DNA from 2 places in the Burkholderia sp. THE68 genome. Region 2 is predicted to be linked to the other one. Evidence: predicted binding sites of a transcription regulator. Region 2 holds the regulator's gene; the other holds the start of a gene.
What was found. Region 2 encodes FliA, which starts transcription of late flagellar genes. Its sites were predicted from a motif close to CTAAAGTTTNNNNNNNNNNNGCCGNTA; they were not measured.
Positions count from the first base shown of each region.

Region 1: the regulator FliA is predicted to act here: its motif matches at 5,281-5,307, upstream of motA (flagellar motor stator protein MotA).

Region 1 covers NZ_AP022315.1:116,804-124,420, forward strand. The annotation lists gene BTHE68_RS00570 (glucosamine kinase nucleotide-binding domain-containing protein) at 1-83, shown strand, start outside; gene BTHE68_RS00575 (Cof-type HAD-IIB family hydrolase) at 117-956, shown strand; gene BTHE68_RS00580 (PXPV repeat protein) at 1,004-1,291, opposite strand; gene aqpZ (aquaporin Z) at 1,644-2,342, opposite strand; gene BTHE68_RS00590 (glycosyltransferase family 4 protein) at 2,607-3,671, opposite strand; gene flhD (flagellar transcriptional regulator FlhD) at 4,317-4,640, shown strand; gene flhC (flagellar transcriptional regulator FlhC) at 4,657-5,223, shown strand; gene motA (flagellar motor stator protein MotA) at 5,354-6,214, shown strand; gene motB (flagellar motor protein MotB) at 6,240-7,238, shown strand; gene BTHE68_RS00615 (response regulator) at 7,306-7,617, shown strand, end outside.
Region 2 covers NZ_AP022315.1:2,696,798-2,704,414, reverse strand. The annotation lists gene flhF (flagellar biosynthesis GTPase FlhF) at 1-890, shown strand, start outside; gene BTHE68_RS12860 (MinD/ParA family ATP-binding protein) at 883-1,800, shown strand; gene BTHE68_RS12855 (RNA polymerase sigma factor FliA) at 1,819-2,550, shown strand; gene BTHE68_RS12850 (GGDEF domain-containing protein) at 2,552-3,646, opposite strand; gene BTHE68_RS12845 (Rieske 2Fe-2S domain-containing protein) at 3,850-4,845, shown strand; tRNA gene BTHE68_RS12840 (tRNA-Arg) at 4,867-4,942, opposite strand; gene BTHE68_RS12835 (c-type cytochrome) at 5,256-6,149, shown strand; gene BTHE68_RS12830 (UvrD-helicase domain-containing protein) at 6,226-7,617, opposite strand, start outside.

The DNA.
Region 1 (7,617 bases), 270 kb from region 2:
GCGCCGATTCGGCGGCGGGCGCACTCGCACTGGCGCGGCGCGCTGCGGCCGGATGGCCGGGTGCCGGCGGCGCGACGCGATAAAATAGCGTTCTCCGCAGCACCACAAAGGCAGTCATGTACTCGGTCATCGCTACTGATCTCGACGGTACGCTTCTGAACAGCGACCACCAGCTCGATCCCTTCACCGCAGAAACCGTGCGCACGCTGGCGGCGCGCGGCCTGCCCATCATCATTGCGACGGGGCGGCATTATCGCGATGTCGCCGGCATCCGCGATCTGCTCGGCGTCGACGCGTATCTGATCACGTCCAACGGCGCGCGCGTGCACGCGCCCGGCGACGAACGCATCTATTCGCGCGACCTCGATCCCGCCGCAGTGCGCCGTCTGGTGCAGCCGGATCTCACGGGCGACCACGGCCGCGTCATCGTCAATCTTTTTGCCGACGACGCCTGGCTCATCGACCGCCACGCGCCCGAACTGCTGGTCTTCCACCAGGATTCGGGCTTCAAGTACGAAGTGATGGATCTGCGCGAGCATGATGGCGAGAACATCGCGAAAGTGCTGTATATCGGCGAACCGGAGGATCTCGCGGAAACCGCCGCGAATCTCGAGCGCGAGTTCGGCGATTCGCTGTACGTCACGTATTCGCTGCCCGACTGTCTGGAAGTCATGACGTCGGACGTATCGAAGGGGCGGGCGCTGCGCTTCGTGCTGGAGCGGCTGGATGTCGATACCGCGCAGTGCGTCGCGTTCGGCGACAACATGAACGATATCGACCTGCTCGAAACCGCCGGGCATCCGTTCATGATGAACAACGCCAACCCCGATCTCATCAAGCGCCTGCCGAACGTGCCGCGCGTCGGGAACAACTTCGAAGCGGGCGTCGCGCATCATCTGCGCAAGCTGTTCGGCATTCGCGACGAACTGGCGTCGCCGGGACAGACGCCCGACTGAGCATCCGTCACGACGGGCCGCCGGCATGCACATGCGGCCCGTATCGCTTATCCGCGATGCGCCCAGTTGTTGCCGTAGCCGCCGTGGTTGTAATAGCCCGCGCGGTTCCAGCGGCCGTTGTCGTGGCCGTAGCCGCCGTGCCAGCGCGGTTCTTCATGGCGATAGTACGGCGCGCGATACACCGGGGCAGGACGCACATAGACCGGAGCCGGGGCCACATAAGCCGGCGCGCCGAGCGAGACGCCGATGTGCAGATCGCTGTGGGCCTGTGCCGCTCCGACCGCACCGATCACGAGGCCGGTTGCGACAAGCATTTGGGTGACGATGCGCTTCATTGTGTTTCTCCTTTGTGGCGACGTGTGTCGCATGAGTCCAATGTAAGCGCCCGCTGTCTTACACGCGTCGACGACTTGTTACCGTGTGCAAGGACGTCGTAAGGGATCGAGACAGCCGAATCCGCTTGGCGAAATCGTCGAAAGCCTTATTCCACAGGGCTCGCACCCACCAATGAGAATTCGTTAAAATCAGTGTCGCGGCAATTCATAAGCATGCTGCGTAATTCGGCATTACATCTGTCGCGGCTGTTTAATTTTTCAAGCGCGCTTTCGAATGCGCTGCGTGGCGAAAAAACAAAAACGGGCGCAGTTCGCGCCCGTTTGCGTACCGCCGAATTTCAACCGCCGACGCTTATTTCTGACGCGTCAGAGCCGGATAAAGCACGCCCGCCAGAATCGCACCGACGATCGGCGCAATCCAGAACAGCCAGAGCTGATCGAGCGCCCAGCCGCCGACGAAGAACGCCTGGCTCGACGAGCGCGCCGGATTCACCGACGTATTCGTGACCGGAATCGAGATCAGATGGATCAGCGTCAGGCACAGGCCGATGGCGAGCGGCGCGAAGCCCTTCGGCGCGCGGTCGTCGGTGGCGCCGAGGATCACGAACAGGAAGAAGAACGTCATCGCGATTTCGCAAACCAGTGCCGCCGTCATCGAAAAATGGCCGGGCGAGTGCTCGCCGAAGCCGTTCGCGGCAAACGCGCTCGAAGCGAAGTCGAAGCTCGGGTTGCCCGTCGCGATGAGATAGATGACCCACGCGCCGAGCGTCGCGCCGATCACTTGCGCGGCGATGTACGGCACGAGATCGCGCACCGGGAAGCGGCCAGCGGTCGCAAGACCGATGCTCACGGCCGGGTTCAGGTGGCAGCCGGACACGTGACCGATGGCGTAGGCCATCGTCAGCACGGTAAGGCCGAACGCCAGCGAAACGCCAGCGAAGCCGATGCCGAGTTGAGGAAAGGCCGCCGCCAGCACGGCGCTTCCGCAGCCGCCCAGCACGAGCCAGAAAGTACCGAAAATTTCCGCGCCGAGACGCTTCGACAAATGCATGATTCTGCCTACGTGAAAAGAATGAAAAGCCGTTGATTTAAAACAAGAACGCGTGATGCGCTTGCGCAGCGGAGTTTAAGCGCGGTGTCTTTTGCGAACTGTCAAAAATGGTCGATCGGCTCTCAATTCACGGGCATTGCATCGAAACTTCGGATTGTTCCGTATTCGGATGAATACGCGCTTCAATCTTCAGCGCGCAAAAAAAAGCCGCCCGATAAACGGGCGGCATTCGATCTAGCGTGAATCAGGCGTTCGCGCTGGCTATCAGCCTACCGCGACCTGACGCAACACCGGGCGCTTCGCGGCCTGAAGCATCGCCGTGTAGCTTTCGACGTAGTTCTGCGCCATCGTCTGCGCGCTGAAACGGCGCTCGAACTGGGCGCGGATTTCCGTGCGCGACAGCTCGTCGAGTCGTTGCAACGCGCCCACGGCGCCTTGCACGTCCTCGCAGATGAAGCCCGTCACGCCGTGGTCGATCACTTCCGGCACCGAGCCGCGATTGAACGCGATCACCGGCGTGCCGCAGGCCATTGCCTCGATCATCACCAGACCGAACGGCTCGTTCCAGTCGATCGGGAAGAGCAGTGCCTTGGCACCCGACAGAAACTCCGGCTTCTGCGCCTCGGTGATTTCGCCGATGAATTCCACGTGCGCCTGCGACAGCAGCGGCTCGATAGTCGACTTGAAGTATTCCTGGTCGGCCTTGTCCACCTTGGCGGCGATCTTCAGCGGCAGACCGCTCTGCGCCGCGATCTTGATGGCGAGATCGGCGCGCTTTTCCGGGCAGATACGGCCTAGGAACGCCAGATATTCCGGCTTCTTGTGCGGTTGCGGCGTCAGCAGTTCATGCGGCAGACCGTGATAAACCGTGTTGAGCCAGTTTGCCTGCGGCAGCGGCCCGCGCTGGTTGTCCGAGATCGAAACGACGTTCGCCTTCGTGAAGGTGTCGAAGATCGGCTGTAGCTCGGGCAGATCGAGACGGCCGTGCAGCGTCGTCACGAACGGCGTGTCCATCTGCGTGAACAGCGGAAACGGCATGTAGTCGAGGTGAAAGTGCAGCACGTCGAATTCATGCGCGCGGCGGCGGACGTTTTCGAGCAGCAGCATGTGCGGCGCGAGCGCATCGCGAATGGTCGGATCGAGGCGCAGCGCGCGCGGCCAGGCCGGTTCCAGCGTCGCCTTGGTTTGCGAATCGCCGCTTGCGAACAAGGTTACATCGTGGCCGAGGTCGACGAGCGCATCGGTCAGGTATGACACGACGCGCTCAGTGCCGCCGTAAAACTTCGGAGGTACTGCTTCGTGCAACGGTGCAATTTGTGCGATTCGCATAACGTGACTCTCCATGTAGGTGAGGCATTGCAGTCACGCTCCGGTCGAGCGCTCAACATGCCATTCGGGCGGGCCGCGTGTCGATGTGACGCCGCCCGAGATCGGCCCGGAGATGAGAAAACATCGCGACCGGGTTATCCCTTACTGCCCATTATCGGTATCGAGAGCGGCATTTCACGTCATTTTTCAATCGCTTATCGTTGTTACAGCGCGAAACATGTGCTGTTACGAAGTCAGAAATTGCATCGAAGCGGACGATGGGGACGAATTTGAAGCGTTGAATAGCCGCGGATGAGTCTTAAGCAATTCCCGGTCCCGCACTGCGCTGCAGCATGTGCGGACGGCGCGCGGGCCGCCCAGCATCGAGTGTTGTCATTAAGCCATTAAGTCAGACGAATGTTTGCCGATAACTTATCTGCTGTTCACAAGGTAAGAACGACGTCTTGTAAGAATTTTTCCTACACGAATCTTCGCGAAACTCCGTCGTTCTGTCGGAAGGTTTGTCCGACAGGCGCGCGCGCGGGCATCGGCGACAATCGAATCGACACCAGACAACACGCGCGGGGCCGGATTCGATGTCCTTTGCGAATCCGAGCAAACGTTCCCGCCGGGCCTTGACCAGCCACGTATCGATTCGGGGAACAGATGACGACCAGAACTACGAGTACGCTCGCGGAAATCCGCGAGGTGAATCTGTCGTACTTGCTCCTCGCGCAGCGGCTTCTTCAGGAAGACCGCGTTTCGGCGATGTACCGCCTCGGGCTGTCCGATCAGGTCGCGCAGGTGCTGACCTCGCTCACGCTCGCGCAAGCGGTGAAAGTGGCGTCGTCGAGCCATCTGCTGTGCCGCTTCCGTTTCGACGACCACACCATCCTCTCCTCGCTCGCCGACAAGGACCGAAGCGCGGCGCTTGCCCACGCACACGCGGCGATTCTGCTCGCGGACGCGTCCGTCGAGCAGATCGGCTAGCGCACCTGATACGCCGATGGCGACGAAAAGCGTGGTCGCGGAAGTCCGCGAAATCACTCTGGCGATCGAGCTGATCGAGCTCGGCGCGCGCCTGCAGTTGCTCGAAGCGGAAACGAGCCTGTCGCGCGACCGTCTCATCAAGCTCTATAAGGAGCTGAAGGGCGCGTCGCCGCCAAAAGGCATGCTGCCGTTCTCGACCGACTGGTTCATGACCTGGCAGCCGAACATCCATTCGTCGCTGTTTCACGCGATTTTTCGTTTCGTCGATACGCACGGCGGCGTGAACTCGATGATTCAGAAGATCGTCAAAAGCTACCGTCTTTACCTCGAACATCTCGAGATGCACGGCGACGAACCCGTGCTCTCGCTCACGCGCGCCTGGACACTCGTGCGCTACTTCGATTCCGGCATGCTGCAAACCAACGCCTGCACGCGCTGCGGCGGGCGCTTCGTCGCGCACGCGTACGAGCTGCGCGCGGGCTACGTCTGCGGCCTGTGCCAGCCGCCGTCGCGCGCGGGCAAGACCCGCAAGGCGTCGATGCCGCCGGGCGTCACGGCGCACGCGCCGCGCATCGCGGCCTGATGCCGCAGCCCTTGCTGCGGCGCGGGGTTTAGCGTTTGCCGCGCCTCTGGATTTGCCCCAAAGTTTTTCAGTCGAGTGCCGTAAACCACTTAACGGCGGTCTAACCGCACCCACAAGTGAGGACTCGACTGTGCTGATTTTCGTAGGATCGCTCGTGACATTGCTGTCCGTGTTCGGCGGTTACGCGCTCGAAGGCGGCCACCTTGGCGCGCTCATGCAACCTGTCGAAATCTTGATGATCGCGGGCGCGGGCGTCGGCGCGTTCATCCTCGGCAACAACGTCAAGACCATCAAGGCGACCATCCAGGTGCTTCCGACGCTCTTCAAGGGCGCGAAGTACGACAAGAGCATGTACATGGAGCTGATGGGCCTGCTCTACGTGCTGCTCGCGAAGGCGCGCAAGGAAGGCACGCTTGCGCTCGAAGCGGATATTGAAGACCCGTCGAAGAGCCCGGTTTTCAGCCAGTACCCCAAGATTCTCGCGGATCACCACATCGTCGAATTCCTGACGGATTATCTGCGCCTCATGGTCAGCGGCAACATGAACGCGTTCGAGATCGAAAGCCTCATGGACGAGGAGATCGAGACGCATCACGTCGAAGGCGAAGCGCCCGCGCACGCGCTCACCAAGGTCGGCGACGCGATGCCCGCGTTCGGTATCGTCGCGGCGGTGATGGGCGTCGTCCACACGATGGCCTCCGCCGATCAGCCGCCCGCGATTCTCGGCGAGATGATCGCGCAGGCGCTCGTCGGCACTTTCCTCGGCATTCTGCTTTCCTACGGCTTCATCGGCCCGCTCGCGAACGTCGCGGAACAGCGCGTCGCGGAGCAGACCAAGATGTTCCAGTGCATCAAGGTGACGATCCTCGCGAGCCTGAACGGCTACGCGCCCGCGATCGCGGTGGAGTTCGGCCGCAAGGTGCTGTTCTCGACGGAGCGCCCGTCGTTCTCCGAACTGGAAGAACACGTGCGCCGGGTCAAGTCGAAGTGACTTCCTCATCATTCGAGACACAGCGATGAGCACCGAACGCGAACGTCCGATCTTCATCAAGCGCATCGTCGCCGGCAAGAAGGGCCATCACGGCGGCGCGTGGAAGCTCGCCTATGCGGACTTCATGACCGCGATGATGGCGTTCTTCCTGCTGATGTGGCTGCTTTCGTCGACCTCGCCGGTGCAGCGGCGCGGCATCGCCGAGTACTTCAACATGCCGCTCAAGGCGGCGATGGTCGGCGGCAAGACCGTCGGCATGGACAACAGCATTCTCACCGGCGGCGGACGCGACATCTCCAGCAGCGAAGCGGGCGCGGCGCGCAAGACCAATGGCAGCACGCAGCTCGCGCAACGCGCCTCGTCCGACGCCGACGAAGAATTGCTCAAGGCCGCGCAAGGCGAGCTGGAACGGCGCGAACAGGTGCGCCTGCACGATCTTCAGGTGAAGCTCATGGCCGCGATCGAGGCCAATCCCACGTTGCGCCAGTTCAGGCAGCAGATCCGCATCGAATCGACGCAGCAGGGCTTGCGCATCGAGATCGTCGATACCCAGAAGCGCCCGATGTTCGCGCTCTCCAGCGACGCCGTGCAGCCCTACATGCGCGACATCCTGCGCGAGATCGGCAGGACGTTGAACGACGTGCCGAACCGCATCGTCGTGCAGGGACACACCGACGCCGTGAAGTACGCCGGCGGCGACAAGGGCTACAGCAACTGGGAGCTGTCGGCGGACCGCGCCAACGCGTCGCGGCGCGAACTGGTCGCGGGCGGCATGGACGAAGCCAAAGTGCTGCGCGTGCTCGGCCTTTCATCGACGCAGAACCTGAACAAAAAGGACCCGCTCGATCCGGAGAACCGGCGCATCAGCGTCATCGTGCTCAACCGGCGGGCGGAAATGTCGATGTTGCGCGACGACGGCTCGCCCGGCGCGACGCTCGACAACGGCACGGACGAGCAAGGCGCGCCCACGACTGCGCTCGGCCAGCTTATTCCCGGTGTCGCGGCTCGGCCTGCGGCGCATTGAGCAGATTGCTCGAAAAAGACGCTCAAGACTCGACACGTTTTGACCGTCATCCCGGCAAGAGACAAACATGATCAAACACATTCTGGCAATCGACGATTCCGCCGCGATGCGGCAAATCCTCTCGGCGACGCTGTCGACGGCGGGTTACGAAGTGACCGTCGCGTCGGACGGCGACGAAGGCCTGGAGTGGGCGCTCGCGGAGCGCTTCGATCTCGTTCTGACCGACCAGCACATGCCGGGCAGAAGCGGGCTCGATCTGATCGTGGCGCTGCGCGGCAACCCCGCTTACAAGGCGACGCCGATTCTCGTGCTGACGACCGAAGGCGGCGAGCCGTTCAAGGACGCGGCGCGTTCGGCGGGCGCGACGGGCTGGATCGAG
Region 2 (7,617 bases):
GTCGCAACGCGACGGGCGGCGCGCTGACCAAGCGTCTCTTCGCAGCAGGCTTTTCCGCGCAGCTCGTCCGCATGGTGGTCGACAACATGCCGGAGATGGAAAGCGTGGAAGGCGCGCTCGAATGGGTGCAGCAGGTGCTCGAAACGAATATTCCGGTGATGGACAGCGAAGACGCGCTGATGGAGCGCGGCGGCGTGTTCGCGCTGATGGGCCCGACGGGCGTCGGCAAGACGACGACCACCGCGAAGCTCGCGGCGCGCTGCGTGATGCGCTTCGGCGCGAGCAAGGTCGCGCTGCTCACGACCGACAGCTACCGGATCGGCGCGCACGAGCAACTGCGCATCTTCGGCAAGATTCTCGGCGTCTCGGTCCACGCGGTGAAAGACGCCGCCGACCTGCAGCTCGCGCTGTCCGAGCTGCGCAACAAACATATCGTGCTGATCGACACGATCGGCATGAGCCAGCGCGATCGCATGGTTTCGGACCAGATCGCGATGCTGTGCGGCGCGGGTCAACCGGTGCAGCGCATCCTGCTGCTCAACGCGACCAGCCACGGCGACACGCTCAACGAAGTCGTGCAGGCATACAAGAGCGCGCCGGATCAGCCGCCGCTCGCGGGCTGCATCCTCACCAAGCTGGACGAGGCGACCAATCTCGGCGGCGTGCTCGATACGGTGATCCGCTACAAGCTGCCCGTGCATTACGTATCGACCGGCCAGAAGGTGCCGGAGAACCTGTACGTCGCGACCAAGCGGTTTCTCATCAAGAGCGCGTTCTGCATTCCGCGCGACGGCTCGCCGTTCGTGCCGCACGACGAAGAAGTGCCGGCGCTGCTGTCCGCTTTGTCGGCGCGCGCCACGACCGAAATGCATGGGGTGCACTTTGGATAAGCTCGTGCTCGACCAGGCGGAAGGTCTGCGACGGCTCCTCACGCGTGCCGGTTCGCGCGTGGTGGCGGTCGCGGGCGGTCCGGCGGGCATCGGCTGCTCGTCGGCGGTGGTGAATCTCGGCGCGGCGCTGTCCGTGCATGGCAAGGACGTGCTCGTGATCGACGAGCATCGCGATTCGGCATCGGTGAGCCGCATGCTGGGCCTGTCCGACCGAGGCGCGCTCGCCGCGGCGATGTCCGGCCGCCGCGCGCTCGCGGATGTCGTCGAGCGCACGCCGTTCGGCTTCTCGCTGATCGCAGCACCGCGCGACGAGCGCATCAGCCACGATGCCGCCCAGTGCCGCGCATTGCTCGATGGTCCGGCGGACATCGTGCTGATCGATGCGCAACTGGACCGCCACGGCGCGCTGTCGAGCCTCGCGGCGCAGGCGCATGACTTTCTCATCGTGACGCGGGTGGCCGCGTCGGCGATCACCGAGGCGTATGCGTGCATGAAGCGTCTGCACTACGCCCATGCGATCGGCCAGTTCCGCGTGCTCATCAATCACGTGCAGAACCCGGCCGACGCGGCGGTCGCGTTCGACAACCTGTCGGGCGTCGCGAGCCGGTATCTGGCCGTGTCGCTCGTGCAGGCAGGGTATGTGTCCGAGGATGCGCGCGTCGCTCGGGCGAAGGATCTCTCACGCTGCGCAGTCGAAGCGTTCCCGGCCACGGCCGCGGCGCGCGACTACCGCGCGATAGCGGCGGAGCTCCTCCACTGGCCGATGCGCCCCGCGCCTTATATGCGCGCGGCGGACGGCCAGGCAGACGCGCGAATTCCGGTTGGCGACTCTGAACAGGGCGGGCGGGAGGCGACGCATCGTGCGGTTGCGCTTCACGACTTTGCAATGAGCAGCACGGCGTCGATGTGATCAAGATAGGTGACCAGGATGTATAACGCCCAAGGCAAACTCTCACAGTCCGACGTGCTGACGAAATATGCACCGCTCGTTCGCCGGCTGGGGCTTCAGCTCGTCGCCAAGATGCCGGCGAGCGTCGATCTCGACGATCTCATCCAGGCCGGCATGATCGGCCTGATGGACGCGGCGAGCCGCTACAAGGAAGATCAGGGCGCGCAATTCGAAACGTATGCGAGCCAGCGCATTCGCGGCGCGATGCTCGATGAGCTGCGTGCCAATGACTGGCTGCCGCGCAGCATGCGCAAGACCTCGCGCGAAGTGGAATCGGCGGTGCACAAGGTCGAGCAGAACCTCGGCCGCTCCGCGAGCGAGACGGAGATCGCGGAGCACATGAACTTGCCGCTTCCCGAGTATCAGTCGATGCTTCAGGATTTGCACGGCAGCCAGCTGATCTACTACGAAGACTTCGACCGCTCCGCCGACGACGAACCGTTCCTCGACCGCTACTGCGTCGACCGTTCGGACCCGTTGTCCGCGCTGCTCGACGACAGTCTGCGCGGTGCGCTGATCGAAGCGATCGACAAGCTGCCCGAGCGCGAGAAGCTCCTGATGAGCCTCTACTACGAACGCGGTCTGAACCTGCGCGAAATCGGCGCGGTGATGGAAGTGAGCGAGTCGCGCGTGTGCCAGTTGCACAGCCAGGCGGTCGCCCGTCTGCGCGTGAAGCTGCGCGAGCAGGCGTGGACGAGCGTCGAGGCCTGATTCAGTTCGTTTCGAAGTCCCGCGTCTCGGCGAAGACGGTTTTGCCTTCGCCGAGACTTTTGGCGCGGTACATCGCGCGGTCGGCGGCGCGCAGCACGGCGGTCATGCCGGACTGATGCGCGGCCGTCGCACAGGAAAGCAGACAAGCGCCGATGCTCGCCGACACCGACACCGGCCGCTCCTGCACCGACGTGAGCGCGTTCAGCACGGAGTGGATGCTGTCGGCCACTGCGAGCACGGCCGCCCGGTCGCGCACGTGATGCGCGAGCACGACGAACTCGTCGCCGCCCAGTCGCGCGATGGTGTCCGTCTTGCGCATGCGCTTTTCGAGCGATTGCGCGAACGATTGCAGCAGCATGTCGCCGACGGCGTGGCCGTAGGTGTCGTTGACTTCCTTGAAGCCATCGAGATCAATGAGCAGGAGCGCGGTGGCTTGATTGCCATCGGTTTCGCGTGCGTTCATCGCGCGATCGACGATATGTTCGAGCGCGTATCGGTTGGATAGACCTGTGAGCGGATCAGTCGATGCCTGACGCGCGAGATCGCGATTCGCGCTGCCGAGCCGGTCGACGAGCACGCTCAGATAAACCGATGCGCCCAGCACGCTCAGCCCTAGACCGATCGCGGCGGGCAGATTCGCGTGCCACCACGGCTGCCAGATTCCCAGCGCCACGACGATGACGAGCGCCGTCGTGCACGAAACGGCGAGCGTGCGCTTGCCGTAACGGCATCCCGAGCCGATCAGAAACCAGAAGATCACCCAGATGAGCGGCAGCGCGATGGCGCCGCCCGCGGCGAGCGCGAGCCCGAGAATCGATTGATCGGCGATGGTCGTGACGGTGAGACGCTTCTCCGAAGGAGACGCCATGCGGCTGACGATCAGCAGCGTAACCGCGCCGTAGGACACATAGAGTGCGACGATGCGTGCGACCAGCAATGCATCGTGCGACGGGCGGAGCCAGGTAAAAATGCCGTAGGCCAGAAGAACCGCCGCTCCCATCCAGACCCGCAGCGTGGCCTGCTCGCGTTCGGGATTCCGGTGCTCGGACCATGCGAAGGCATAAGCCCGGCGTGCCGGTTGATGCGCCTGCTCCATACTGAACCCCTGGGTGGTGATTTCTTGCTTTTATCTTGCTGTTATGACCTGCGGCCCCGTCGCATGGCATCGGTTGAGTGGAGTGGCATCGAGTTGCACCGAGCGAGCGATCCGCTATTTTGCAACGTTTTGCGAAGACGCTGTGTTTCGTGTAAGAACGGCTTTCGGACTTCTATTTCTGATTCACTGCGATGAGCGAAGGAATGCTTTCCCTGGCAGGCGAATGGCTGCCGATCTGCAATAGCGAGGACGTGCCCGACGGCGGCGCGCGCGGGTTCATCGTTGCCGATGAGCGCATCGTCGTGTGGCGCGACAGTATCGGCGCGGCGCATGTGTGGCGCGATTACTGTCCGCATCGCGGCGCGCAGTTGTCGCTCGGACACGTGATGCGCGATCAGATCGTGTGTCCGTATCACGGCTGGCGTTATGACATCGAAGGGCAGTGTTTGCGGATTCCATCGAATCCGTCGTTGCGTCCATCGAAGCGTGCGTGCGCGACGACCTTCGCCAGCGAAGAGAAGTATGGCGTCGTGTGGATGTGCTTCGGCGAGCCCGCGCATGCGCTCGATTTCTTTCCCGAAGCCGAGATCGCGGGCGGCCGGCGCATCAATCTTGCGCCGCAGACGGTGAGGTCATCGGCGCCGCGCGTGGTCGAGAACTTTCTGGATATGGCGCACTTCTCGTTCGTGCATGCCGGGATTCTGGGCGAAGAGGCGCATACGGAAGTGCCGGATTACGACGTCGTGCAGACTGCCGATGGAGGACTCGAAGCGCGGCAATGTCGATACTGGCAGCCCGCGGGCATTCCGGGACAAGGCGGCGGCGCGATGATCGACTATGTGTATCGCGTGAAGCGGCCGTTGATCGCGAGTCTCACGAAGATGGCGTCGGGCGGGCAGGGCGCGTTGCACATCATGCTGGCGGCGTCGCCGGTGACGCAGACGGAAACGCGCGCGTGGCTCGTTTCCATTCACGAGGATGATTCGACGCACAGCGACCAGGAGCTTTACGACTTCAATATGGAGATCCTGATGCAGGACACGCCGATCGTGGAGTCGCAATGGCCGCAGCGTCTGCCGCTCGATCTGGATGCGGAGTTGCATCAGCGATGTGATCGGATGGCGGTGGCTTACAGACGGTGGCTGGCGGGGATGGGGTTTGGATGGGGGACGGTGATCGCGGGAGCGGCCGCAGAATGATCGCGCGTCAGGGAGAAGATTTGGCGCGCCCGGCTGGGATCGAACCAGCAACCCCTGCCTTCGGAGGGCAGTACTCTATCCATTGAGCTACGGGCGCATCGGAGGGATGCCTTGCGAAGAAAGAAGCACACCGAAAGGCGGCTGCAAGGCCCATGCGAATCCGAGAGGATACCTGTTTTCCGTGACTTCGTCCATCGCATGGGGACGGACGCATCGCGCTAAACATCGCCGCAAGCATCACACGATTCGGGTAAACGCCCGCTCCACTGCGTCCGCCACCCCGCGCCGACAGTTAAGCGTTCCGTCTATAATCGACCGTGCCTTTCCCCAAGGCGCGCCCAAGCGCAATGCGGTAGCTGTCACGCTGTCACTGAACCGACTCACACCAAAAAACGGGAGACGAGACAAGCATGAGCGAAGCACCCCACGGAGCCCCGATCAAGACGCCCGGCCAACTCATCGCCGCGATCATCGCGGGATTCGGCATCCCGGTCGCCATCATCATCCTGCTCGCGGTGTACGTGAACAACTCGACGCGTGTCGGCGCGGGCACGGACATCGAGCAATCGGTGAAGGAACGCATCGCGCCCGCCGCGCAGGTCGATGTCCGCGACGCCAACGCGCCGCGCGTCTACAAATCCGGCGAGGAAGTCTTCAAGGCCGTGTGCTCGGCCTGTCACGCAACGGGCACGGCCGGCGCGCCCAAGTTTGGCGATGCTGGCGCGTGGGCGGCGCGCATCGGCGAAGGTTACGACACGCTCCTGCACAACGCGCTCAACGGCAAAGGCGCCATGCCCGCGCGCGGCGGCACCAATCCCGACGATTACAGCGACTTCGAAATCGCGCGCGCGGTCGTCTACATGGCGAACGGCAGCGGCGGCAAACTGGCGGAGCCGGCTCAACCCGCTTCGGGCGCGGCGGCAAGCGCGAGCGCGCCGGGTGCGGCAGCGGCCCCGGCAGGCGCGAGCGCCAACGAGAACGCTCAAGCGGCTGCGGCCGTCGCAGCGCTGGCGTCCGTACCGCAGGCGGCGGCGCCGGCAGCGGGCGCCCAAAGCGCCGATGCCGCACAGGCCGGCAAGGCGCTCTACGAGCAAGTCTGCCAGGCCTGTCACGCAGCCGGCGTGCTCAACGCGCCGAAGTTCGGCGACAAGGCCGCATGGGCGCCCCGCCTCAAGGAACCGATGGACACCGTCTACAACTACGCGCTGCACGGCAAGGGCGCGATGCCGCCGAAGGGCGGATCGAACGCGCCGGATGCGGACGTGAAGGCCGCCGTCGATTACATGGTGAACGCGGCCAAGTAACGTTTTCGCCGGGCCACAAAGAAAAACCCTGCGTTTCATGGCGCAGGGTTTTTTTATTTGAAGCACGAAAAAGGCATCAGCTCTTCTGCAACATCGCCTTGAGCATCGCCATGCGGTCCTTCGGCGAAAGCGGCTTTTCCTCGGCCGTCGGCGGCGGCGCGTCGTCGAGCAGCATCTCCGGGATGAAACGCGACGGCTCGCACACCACCGTCTCCCGCGCGCGCTTTCGTTTCTTGCACCAGTTCAGATGCAGGCTGCGCTGCGCGCGCGTGATCGCGACATACATCAGCCGCCGCTCTTCCTCGATGCGCGCATCGTCGACGGGCGCGTCATCGTCCGAGCCGCCGCGATGCGGCATGATGCCTTCCTCGACGCCCACCAGAAATACGTGCGGATACTCCAGCCCCTTCGACGCATGCACCGTCGACAGCCGCACCGCATCCGGATCTTCGTCCTTGCCTTCGAGCATCGACATCAGCGCGACAGTCTGGATCAGGCCGAGCAGGTTCTTGCCTTCATCGGCGAAACCGTCGGCGGTGTCGTAGCCGGTCTGCTCTGTTCCGGGCGCGGCTTCCGGCTTCGTGCCCTTGCGCTTGAGCCATTCGAGAAATTCGAGCACGTTCTGCCATTTCGATTGCGCCTGGCGTTCGTCGTACGCGTCGTAGAGATACGCCTCGTAGTGGATGGCTTCCATCATGTCGTCGAGCACTTCGGTCGCGGGATCGCGCGCCGCGCGGTCCGACAGACGACGAATCCACTCGCAGAACGTGCGCAGCGGCTCGACCTGCCGCGCCGAAAGCCGCGCCTCGATGCCGCCCATGAACACCGCCTCGAACAGCGACACCTTCGCCGCGCCCGCGAACGCGCCGAGCGCTTCGAGCGTCGTGTTGCCGACGCCCCGCCGCGGCGTCGTGATCGCGCGGATGAACGCGGGATCGTCGTCGGGATTTGCGATCAGACGCAGATACGCGATGAGGTCCTTGATCTCGGCCTTGTCGAAGAACGACTGCCCGCCCGACAGCACGTAGGGAATCCGCTCGCGTCTCAAGACCTGTTCGAAGATGCGCGCCTGAAAGTTGCCGCGATAGAGAATCGCGTAGTCGCGAAACTGCGTGCGCCGCTCGAACTTGTGCGCCGACAGCCGGAACACGACGGATTCGGCCTCGTGCTCTTCGTCGTTGCAGCCGGTGACGGTGATCGTGTCGCCCATGCCGTGCTCGGACCACAGCTTCTTCTCGAACAGCTTCGGATTGTTCGCGATGACGTTGTTCGCCGCCGTCAGAATCCGCACCGTCGAGCGATAGTTCTGCTCCAGCTTGACCACGTGCAGCTTCGGAAAATCCTTGCCGAGCTGCGCGAGGTTTTCGAGCGTCGCGCCGCGCCAGCCGTAGATGGCCTGATCGTCGTCGCCGACCGCCGTGAACGCGGCGCGCGGGCCGGCGAGCTGCTTCAGCAATTCATACTGACA